Regions from separate parts of the Streptomyces sp. NPDC019531 genome, predicted to be linked through region 1. Evidence: riboswitches for the same ligand, from Rfam matches in the RefSeq annotation. Region 1 holds a riboswitch; each other region holds the start of a gene.
The links. A riboswitch is a leader RNA that binds a small molecule or an ion and turns the genes downstream of it on or off. The one in region 1 is predicted to bind thiamine pyrophosphate.

Region 1 (3,268 bases):
GCCACCAGGCGGTTCTCGCGCAGCCAGCACACCGTCCAGGCGGGGCCGGACGGCTCGCCGCGCCACAGCGTCGTGTCGGCGGACGCGTGGTGGCCTGCGTACTGGACGAAGCGGCCGAACTGCTCGGACCAGAAGTACGGGACCGGGTCGTAGACCGAGGGAGTCTCGCCCAGGATGTCGGCGGCCACCGTGCGCGGGCCCTGGAGGGCGTTGTCCCAGTGGTGGACCAGCAGGCGCTCGCCGTATCTCCCCGAGGGGAAGGAGGCGCAGTCGCCGACCGCGTAGACGTCCGGCACGGAGGTGCGCAGGCGGTCGTCGGCGACGACCTCACCATGCGCCCCGAGCTCGATGCCCGAACCGGCGAGCCACGCCGTGGCGGGCCGTGCGCCGATGCCGACCACGACGGCGCCCGCGGCCACCCGGGAGCCGTCGTCGAGGACGACCGCTCCGGGCTCGACGCGTGCCACGCGCGCGTGGGTGCGCAGCACGGCGCCGGCGTCGGCGTACCAGGAGGCCATCGGGGCGGCCACCTCGGCGGGCAGCGCGCCGGCGAGCGGCCGGTCGGCGGCTTCCACGACCGTCACCGCACAACCCGCCTCGCGCGCGGCGGTGGCGAACTCGGCACCGATCCAGCCCGCGCCGACGACCACGATGTCGTGCCGGCGGGCGAGCACGGGGCGCAGCTGCTCGGCGTCGTCCAGGGTGCGCAGCAGATGCACGCCGGGCACACCCTCGGTGCCGGGCAGCCGGATCGGTTCGGCCCCGGTGGCGAGGACCAGGACCTCGTACGGGAAGGGCCCGGCCCCGGTGTCCAGCTCGTGCGCTTCGGGGCGTACGCGCAGCACCTCACGGCCGAGCAGCAGTTCGATACCGAGGGCCTCGAAGTCCACGTCGAAGGCGGAGCCCTCGGCCTTCCCGAGCAGGACCGCCTTGGACAGCGGCGGCCGGTCGTACGGCTGATGGGGCTCCGCGCCGATCACGGTCACGGTGCCCTTGAAGCCCTGTTCGCGCAGGGCGACCGCGGTCTGCACGCCCGCCATGCCCGCGCCGACCACGACCACCCGCCGCTGTGCCCGCGTCTGCTCGCTCATTTGATCACCATAGTCAACTGACAATCAGTCAGTCAGGAGTCGTGCGGCGTGACCTGCTCCACAACGCTTGTCCCACTGCCGGGCTGCGACTCCCACTCCCATGTTTCCTCAAGCCGCACCCGGCCGTCCGCCAGCTCCACGACCGTCGCGACACAATGCCCTGAGGACGTCGTGCCGTCGCCCTTGAGCTGCACGTACCGGAAGTCGAGACGGTCCCCCGCGCGCGTGCCGACCAGATGTCCGCGTACGACGTCGCCGCCCGCGTACTCGGCCCAGATCTGCCCGTCCTCCTGGTGGTACGTGAACCGGGTCCGTGTACCCACCTGACCTGGGGCCTGGTCGGCCACCGGGGCGAGGACGAGGCCGTCGAGCGAGGGGGGCATGACGGAAGGCTCCCTTACAGAGGCGCGGAACGAAGGGCTAGGGTGGCCAACGTAGAGCACTCGCGGGAGCCCGGACGCACCGGGCTGAGAGGGAGGCTGGCGGCCTCCGACCGTACGAACCTGATCCGGGTCATGCCGGCGAAGGGAGGGGCTGGACGCCCATGTCCTCACGTACGTCAGACGTCCTCGTCGTAGGGGGCGGCATCATCGGCCTGGTCACGGCCTGGCGGGCCGCACAGCGCGGTCTCACCACGGCCGTCGTGGACCCGGAACCGGGCGGCGGAGCCGCCCAGGTGGCCGCCGGGATGCTGGCCGCGGTCACCGAACTGCACTACGGCGAGCAGACCCTGCTCGGTCTGAATCTCGCCTCGGCCCGGCGCTACCCGGACTTCGCGGCCGAGCTCACCGACCTGACCGGCCATGACCTCGGCTACCGCCGCTGCGGCACGCTCGCCGTCGCCCTGGATGCCGACGACCGCGCCCATCTGCGCGAACTGCACGCGCTGCAGCGGCAGTCGGGGCTGGAGTCGGAGTGGCTGTCCGGCCGGGAGTGCCGGCGCCTGGAGCCGATGCTCGCGCCGGGGGTGCGCGGCGGGCTGCGGGTGGACGGCGACCACCAGATCGATCCGCGGCGACTCACGCGCGCGTTGCTGGCCGCGTGCGAGCAGACGGGCGTGGCCTTCAACCGCGTGTGGGCCGAGCGCCTGCGTCTCGTACGGGACCGGGCCGCCGGGGTCACCACGACGGACGGCGACGAGCTGAGCGCGGACCACGTGGTGCTCGCCGCCGGGAGCCTCAGCGGCCGTCTGGAAGGGGTCCCGGAGGCCCTCCTGCCGCCCGTACGGCCCGTGAAGGGGCAGGTGCTGCGTCTGACGGTGCCTCAGCGCCACGCGCCCTTCCTGAGCCGCACCGTGCGGGCCGTCGTACGCGGCAGCCAGGTCTATCTGGTGCCGCGGGAAAACGGCGAGCTCGTGATCGGCGCGACCAGCGAGGAGCTGGGCTGGGACACGACGGTCACCGCGGGCGGGGTGTACGAGCTGCTGCGGGACGCACACGAGCTGGTCCCCGGGATCACCGAGCTGCCGCTCACGGAGACCCGCGCGGGACTGCGCCCGGGCTCCCCTGACAACGCCCCGCTGCTCGGCCCGACGGAACTGCCGGGCCTCCTGCTGGCCACCGGTCACTACCGCAACGGCGTACTGCTGACACCGGTCACCGGGGACGTCATGGCGCACGTCCTGACCACCGGTGAACTCCCGCAGGTGGCCCGCCCGTTCACCCCGAAGCGTTTCCTTCAGCGCGTGGAGCAGCCGGCATGAACATCTCCGTCAACGGGGAGTCGCGGGAGTTCGCTCCCGGAACGGCCCTCGACACCGTCGTGCGGGCGCTGACCCCGGCGCCCTCCGGGGTCGCCGCCGCGCTCAACGAGACCGTCGTCCCGCGCGCGCGATGGCAGGCGACCGCCCTCGCCGAGGGAGACCGCGTAGAAGTCCTCACCGCCGTCCAAGGAGGCTGACCCATGGCCGACGATCCCTTTGTCCTCGGCGGTACGACGTTCTCGTCCCGGCTGATCATGGGCACCGGCGGGGCGCCCAGCCTGGACGTGCTGGAGCGGGCGCTGATCGCCTCCGGTACCGAGCTGACGACGGTCGCGATGCGGCGCGTGGACCCCTCGGTGCACGGTTCGGTGCTGTCCGTCCTCGCCAGGCTCGGCATCCAGGTCCTGCCGAACACGGCCGGCTGCTTCACCGCCGGGGAGGCCGTCCTGACGGCCCGCCTCGCGCGTGAGGCGCT
Region 2 (3,268 bases), on a different contig from region 1:
CCCGCAGCCGCCGTACCGCCGAACTGCTTTGTGATGCTTTGGCTAATCTTCATCGAGCAGAACTTCGGGCCGCACATGGAGCAGAAGTGGGCCGTCTTGGCCGGTTCGGCCGGGAGGGTCTCGTCGTGGAACTCACGGGCCGTGTCCGGGTCCAGGGCGAGGTTGAACTGGTCCTCCCACCGGAACTCGAAGCGGGCGTCGGAGAGGGCGTCGTCCCATTCCTGGGCGCCTGGGTGTCCCTTGGCGAGGTCGGCCGCGTGGGCCGCGATCTTATAGGTGATGACACCGGTCTTGACGTCGTCCCGGTTGGGCAGGCCCAGGTGCTCCTTGGGCGTGACGTAGCAGAGCATCGCGGTGCCCCACCAGGCGATCATCGCGGCGCCGATACCTGAGGTGATGTGGTCGTAGGCCGGCGCGATGTCGGTGGTCAGCGGGCCGAGCGTATAGAAGGGAGCTTCCTCACAGATCTCCTGCTGAAGCTCGATGTTCTCCTTGATCTTGTGCATCGGGACATGTCCCGGGCCCTCGATCATGGTCTGTACGTTGAAACGCTTCGCGATCGTGTTGAGTTCCCCGAGCGTGCGCAACTCCGCGAACTGCGCCTCGTCGTTGGCGTCCGCGATCGAACCGGGCCTGAGGCCGTCACCCAGCGAGTACGTGACGTCATAGGCGGCGAGGATCTCGCAGAGCTCCTCGAAGTTCTCGTAGAGGAACGACTCCTTGTGGTGTGCGAGGCACCAGGCCGCCATGATCGAGCCACCGCGCGAGACGATGCCCGTCTTGCGGTTGGCCGTCAGCGGTACGTACGGCAGCCGGACGCCCGCGTGGACCGTCATGTAGTCGACGCCCTGCTCGGCCTGCTCGATGACCGTGTCCTTGTAGATCTCCCAGGTCAGTTCCTCGGCGCGGCCGTCGACCTTCTCCAGCGCCTGGTAGAGCGGCACCGTGCCGATGGGGACGGGGGAGTTGCGCAGCACCCACTCGCGGGTGGTGTGGATGTTGCGGCCGGTGGACAGGTCCATGACCGTGTCGGCGCCCCAGCGGGTCGCCCAGGTCATCTTCTCGACCTCCTCCTCGATTGAGGAGGTGACCGCGGAGTTGCCGATGTTGGCGTTGACCTTCACCAGGAACCGCTTACCGATGATCATCGGCTCGATCTCCGGGTGGTTGACGTTCGCCGGGAGCACCGCACGGCCCGCAGCGATCTCCTCCCGGACCACCTCGGGTTCGACGCTCTCCCGGATGGCGACGTACTCCATCTCCGGTGTGATCTCACCGCGGCGGGCGTAAGCGAGCTGTGTGACCGCGTTGCCGTCGCGGCTGCGGCGCGGCTGGCGTGGCCGCCCCGGGAACACCGCGTCGAGGTTGCGCAGGCCACCGCGTGGTGAGGTGTGCTTGATCCCGTCGTCCTCGGGGCGCGAGGGACGGCCCGCGTACTCCTCGGTGTCGCCGCGGGCGATGATCCAGTTCTCCCGCAGCGGCACAAGGCCCCGGCGGACGTCCGTCTCGGTGAACGGATCGGTGTACGGGCCCGACGTGTCGTACAGCGTGACCGACTGCCCGTTGGTGAGGTGCACCTGGCGGACCGGCACCCGGAGATCGGGGCGCGAGCCCTCTGGGCCCGTCACGTACCCCTTGTGCCAGCCGATGGACGTCCCGGCCTCCTCGTCGATCTGCTCGGAGGCAGGCGTGCGCGCGTCCTTGATGGTCATGAGACCTACTCCCTACGCCGGCATTACCCGGTAACAGGTTCGGCGGTCGACGCAGCGGTTTCCGTCTGCCGACGTTTCGTGGGGAACGTCACTCACTTGACGTGATGTTCCACGTGAAACATCGCTGGGACGGAGGTCAGCGCCCTCTCAGCCCGGTGCTCCGAGCTCCCGCGTGTACAAAGTTGCCACCACGCTAGCGTCAATTCGGGCGCGGTGAACAGAGGGCCCCTGTCGTTCTTGCGATGATCGGTCGGTGACCACGACGCATCAGCCTCCGTACCCGCCCCCCGAGCCTCCGCGCCGTCCGGGCCCCGGAAACGGCCCCCGGCTTGGGCCCGGCAGTGGCTCCCCCAGTGGCCCCAGGGGTGGCGGCGCCGACGGCTGGCACGAGCACGAGCACAGCGGTGGGCACGGTTACGGCCACGAGCAGGACGCTGGTGGCGGTGGCTATGGCAGCGGTGACGACGGTGACGACAGCCGTCACGGCGGTCGTGGTGGAGGCGATGACAGCCACGGGCACGGACCCGGCGACGGGCCCGTGCATGCGAGCGGTCCCGGGTCCGGCGGCGGCGGTGGACCCGGCCACTCGCACGGTCACAGCCATAACCACGGCCCGGCGGCGCCCGTCTCCAAGCACCTGCGCAAGGTCATCGCGGCGATCCTGATCCCCTTCGGTGTGGCCGTCGTGGTGGGGCTCGCGGTGCTCTGGCCCGGTGGAGCTCCAGCACACGAACGGACCGGTGTCGGCTTCGACCGGCAGACCCAGCAGGCCACGGTCAGCAAGGTCGTGAGCGTCAGCTGCAAGTCGGTGAACGCCTCGGGGGAGACCCCGACCGGGGACACCTCCACCGCCGAGGGCTCCTCCGCCGAGCAGCAGGCGAACGGCACCTGCAAGAAGGCGACGATCCGGGTCGACACCGGCAAGGACAACGGCCGCACCTTCACGGAGATCGTCCAGCCGGACCAGTCGAGGCAGTTGCACGAGGGCGAGAAGGTCGTGGTCGCGTACGAGCCCTCCGCGCCCCGGGACTTGCAGTACTCGGTCACCGACGTGAATCGCAGGCTCCCGATGGGGCTGCTCGCCGGCATCTTCGCACTCGCCGTCGTGGTCGTCGGACGGCTGCGCGGAGTCATGGCGCTGGTCGCGCTGGCCATCAGCTTCATGGTGCTGAACTTCTTCATCCTGCCGGCGATCCTGCAGGGCTCGAACCCGCTGCTCGTGGCGGTGATCGGGGCGAGCGCCATCATGCTGATCGCCCTCTACCTGTGCCACGGTCTTTCGGCGAGAACCTCCGTGGCGGTCCTCGGCACGCTGATCTCCCTGGTGCTGATCGGCGTTCTCGGCTCGCAGTTCATCGGCTGGGCCGCGCTCACCGGCAACACGGACGACAACACCGGGCTCATCCATGGTCTGTATCCGTCGATCGACATGAGTGGTCTGCTGCTCGCCGGCGTCATCATCGGCTCGCTCGGTGTACTCGACGATGTGACGGTCACCCAGACCTCGGCGGTCTGGGAACTGCACGAGGCCAACCCGGCGATGGGCTGGCGCGGGC
Region 3 (3,268 bases), on a different contig from region 1:
AGCGCCAGGAAGGCCGTACCGACGACGACCGTCGGCAGCACGAAGGGGACGGTGACCACGGCCCGCAGGATCTGCTTGCCCGGGAAGTCGAAGCGGGCGAAGACATAGGCGCCGGGGAGCGCGACCAGGAGCGTGAGCGCGGTGGAGGCGAGCGCCTGCCAGGTGGTGAACCACAGGACGTGACGGATGTCGGGCTGGGTGAGGACATCGGCGATGCGCCCGAGCTGCCAGGTCCCGTCGACTTCGAGTCCCCGTGCGACGATGGCGGCCACGGGCCAGGCGAAGAAGACGGCGAAGAACGCGACGGGCACGGCCATGAGCCCGAGCCGCGCCGCCCCGTGGTGGAAAGGCTTGCGGGGCCTTACTTCAGTACGAGTGAGGTCCACGACTTGACCCAGTCGTCACGGTTGTCGGCGATCTTCGCCGGGTCCATGGTCTCGGGATCCTTGGCCTGCGGACCGTACTTCGTGAACTCGGCCGGCACCTGGGCGCCCTCGACGACCGGGTACACGAACATGTTGAGCGGCATGTCCTGCTGGAACTCCTTGGTGAGCAGGAAGTCCAGGAACGCCTTGCCGCCCTTGGTGTTCCCGGCGTTGCTGAGCAGCCCGGCGTACTCGATCTGCCGGAAGCAGGTGCCCTCGGCGACCCCGGTGGGAGCGGTCGTCGGCTTCGGGTCGGCGTAGATCACCTCGGCGGGCGGCGAGGAGGCGTACGACACGACGAGCGGCCGGTCGGCCTTCGCCTTCTTGCCCCCCGCGGAACCGGAGAACTCCTCGTTGTAGGCCTGCTCCCAGCCGTCGACGACCTTGACGCCGTTGGCCCTGAGCTTCTTCCAGTAGCCCTGCCAGCCGTCGTCGCCGTACTTCGCGGCACTCCCGAGGAGGAAACCGAGGCCCGGCGAGGAGGTGGAGGCGTTCTCGGTGACGAGGAGGTTCTTGTAGGCGGGCTTGATCAGATCGTCGTACGACGTCGGCGGCTGGAGCTTGTGCTCGGTGAACCAGGCCTTGTCGTAGTTGACGCAGATGTCGCCGGTGTCGACGGGCGTGACCTTGTTCCCGTCGACCCGGTACCCGGCCTTGATCCGATCGGCGCCCTTCGCCTCGTACGACTGGAAGAGTCCGTTGTCGAGCGCGCGGGAGAGCAGGGTGTTGTCGACGCCGAAGAAGACGTCGCCCTGCGGATTGTCCTTGGTGAGGATGGCCTTGTTGACGGCCTGCCCGGCGTCGCCGTCCTCCAGGACCTTGACCTGGTAGCCGGACTTCTTCTCGAAGTCGGCGAGAACGCTCTTGGAGACGGCCCACGAGTCGTGGCTGACGAGCGTGACGGTCTTGGAGCCGGAGCCCTCCGAGTCGGACGAGGACGACCCGCACGCGGACAGCGTGACCAGGCCGAGGCCGACGACGGCAGCAAGAAACTTCTTGTTGTTCACGGTGATGACCGAACTTCCTACCCAGAATGACCTGGGCGAGGTTCAGAGGGTCTGCGGCTCGATTGCCGCACTCTCAGCGCTGTGGCGCTCCCCTGTCGGATATGAAGGTGTACGTACGAGCTAAAGATTACCGCTCGGTGGCCGCCAGCTGACCACAGGCCCCGTCGATCTCCTGCCCACGGGTGTCCCGGACGGTCACCGGCACACCATGGGCGGCGATGGCCTCGACGAACGCCTTCTCGTCCTCGGGCCGGGAGGCGGTCCACTTCGACCCGGGCGTCGGGTTCAGCGGGATCAGATTCACATGCACGGGCTTGCCCCTGAGCAGACGACCGAGCCGGTCACCCCGCCACGCCTGGTCATTGATGTCCCGGATCAGCGCGTACTCGATGGACAGCCGACGCCCGCTCTTCTCGACGTACTCGAACCCGGCATCCAGCACCTCGCGCACCTTCCACCGCGTGTTCACGGGGACGAGGGTGTCGCGGAGCTCGTCGTCGGGGGCGTGCAGGGAGATCGCGAGCCGGCACTTGAACCCTTCGTCGGCGAACCGATGAATGGCGGGCACGAGGCCCACGGTCGACACGGTGATTCCCCGCTGCGACAGCCCCACCCCGTCAGGCGCGGGATCGGTGAGCGCGCGAATCGCCGTGGCGACCCGCTTGTAGTTGGCGAGCGGCTCGCCCATCCCCATGAAGACGATGTTGGAGAGCCGCGCGGGGCCACCGGGCACCTCTCCGTCCCTCAGCGCCCGCATCCCGTCGACGATCTGGTGGACGATCTCGGCAGTGGACAGATTCCTGTCCAGCCCCGCCTGCCCGGTCGCACAGAAGGGACAGTTCATCCCGCACCCGGCCTGCGAGCTGATGCACATGGTCACCCGGTCCGGGTACCGCATCAGCACCGACTCCACGAGCGTCCCGTCGAACAACCGCCACAGCGTCTTGCGCGTGGTCCCCTGGTCGGTCGACAGATGCCGTACGACGGTCATCAGCTCGGGAAGCAGCGCCTCCTGGAGCTTGCCGCGCGCACCGGCGGGGATGTCGGTCCACTCCGCCGGGTCGTGCGCGTACCGCGCGAAGTAGTGCTGCGAGAGCTGCTTGGCACGAAACGGCTTCTCCCCGATCCCGGCCACGACCTCCTTGCGCTCGGCAGGAGTGAGATCGGCAAGGTGCCGCGGCGGCTTCTTGGCTCCGCGGGGGGCGACGAAAGTGAGTTCTCCGGGCTTAGGCATAGCCGTACCAGTGTCGCAGATCATTCGGGGACCAGGTCCAGAAGATCCATGGGCCCGGTGGCCGCGGCCATCGGGCCCACGACCACGAAGAAGACCCCCGCCCTGGACAGGACGGGGGCCGAAACGGCCGTACAGGAAAGGCCGTACGAGCGAGGTCAGCCGGACCCCACGAACAGCACCAGCAGCAGCCACACCACCGGAGCCGTCGGCAGAAGGGAGTCCAGGCGGTCCATGATTCCGCCGTGGCCCGGCAGCAGTGTGCCCATGTCCTTGATGCCGAGGTCCCGCTTGATCATCGACTCGCCGAGGTCGCCCAGCGTCGCGCTGCCCGCGACCGCGAGGCCCAGGAGCAGGCCCTGCCACCACGTGCCGTCGTCGATCAGGAACTCCATGCACAGCGCGCCCGCCACCATCGCGAACGCCACCGCTCCGGCCAGGCCCTCACGGGTCTTGCCGGGGCTGATGCGCGGTGCGAGCTTGTGGGTGCCGAAGCGCCAGCCGACGGCGTACGCGCCGGTGTCACTGACCACGGTCAGCAGGAGGAACATGAGGACCCGGGCCGCCCCGTCCTCCGCCGTCAGCATCATGGCGACGAACGTGGC

Region 2: it holds a riboswitch for thiamine pyrophosphate, as region 1 does, so the genes downstream of both, thiC (phosphomethylpyrimidine synthase ThiC) here and thiO (glycine oxidase ThiO) in region 1, are expected to answer to the same signal.
Region 3: it holds a riboswitch for thiamine pyrophosphate, as region 1 does, so the genes downstream of both, ACI2L1_RS04095 (thiamine ABC transporter substrate binding subunit) here and thiO (glycine oxidase ThiO) in region 1, are expected to answer to the same signal.

What each region holds. Positions count from the first base shown of each region.
Region 1 is NZ_JBJDQL010000016.1:137,951-141,218, forward strand. Features, by position in the region: gene ACI2L1_RS20685 (NAD(P)/FAD-dependent oxidoreductase) at 1-1,091, opposite strand, end outside; gene ACI2L1_RS20690 (hypothetical protein) at 1,124-1,474, opposite strand; TPP riboswitch at 1,527-1,638, shown strand; gene thiO (glycine oxidase ThiO) at 1,636-2,793, shown strand; gene thiS (sulfur carrier protein ThiS) at 2,790-2,990, shown strand; gene ACI2L1_RS20705 (thiazole synthase) at 2,994-3,268, shown strand, end outside.
Region 2 is NZ_JBJDQL010000003.1:338,627-341,894, reverse strand. Features, by position in the region: gene thiC (phosphomethylpyrimidine synthase ThiC) at 1-1,712, opposite strand, end outside; TPP riboswitch at 1,705-1,894, opposite strand; gene ACI2L1_RS05845 (YibE/F family protein) at 1,966-3,268, shown strand, end outside.
Region 3 is NZ_JBJDQL010000002.1:426,020-429,287, reverse strand. Features, by position in the region: gene ACI2L1_RS04100 (ABC transporter permease) at 1-317, opposite strand, end outside; gene ACI2L1_RS04095 (thiamine ABC transporter substrate binding subunit) at 362-1,432, opposite strand; TPP riboswitch at 1,429-1,536, opposite strand; gene rlmN (23S rRNA (adenine(2503)-C(2))-methyltransferase RlmN) at 1,560-2,666, opposite strand; gene ACI2L1_RS04085 (phosphatidate cytidylyltransferase) at 2,822-3,268, opposite strand, start outside.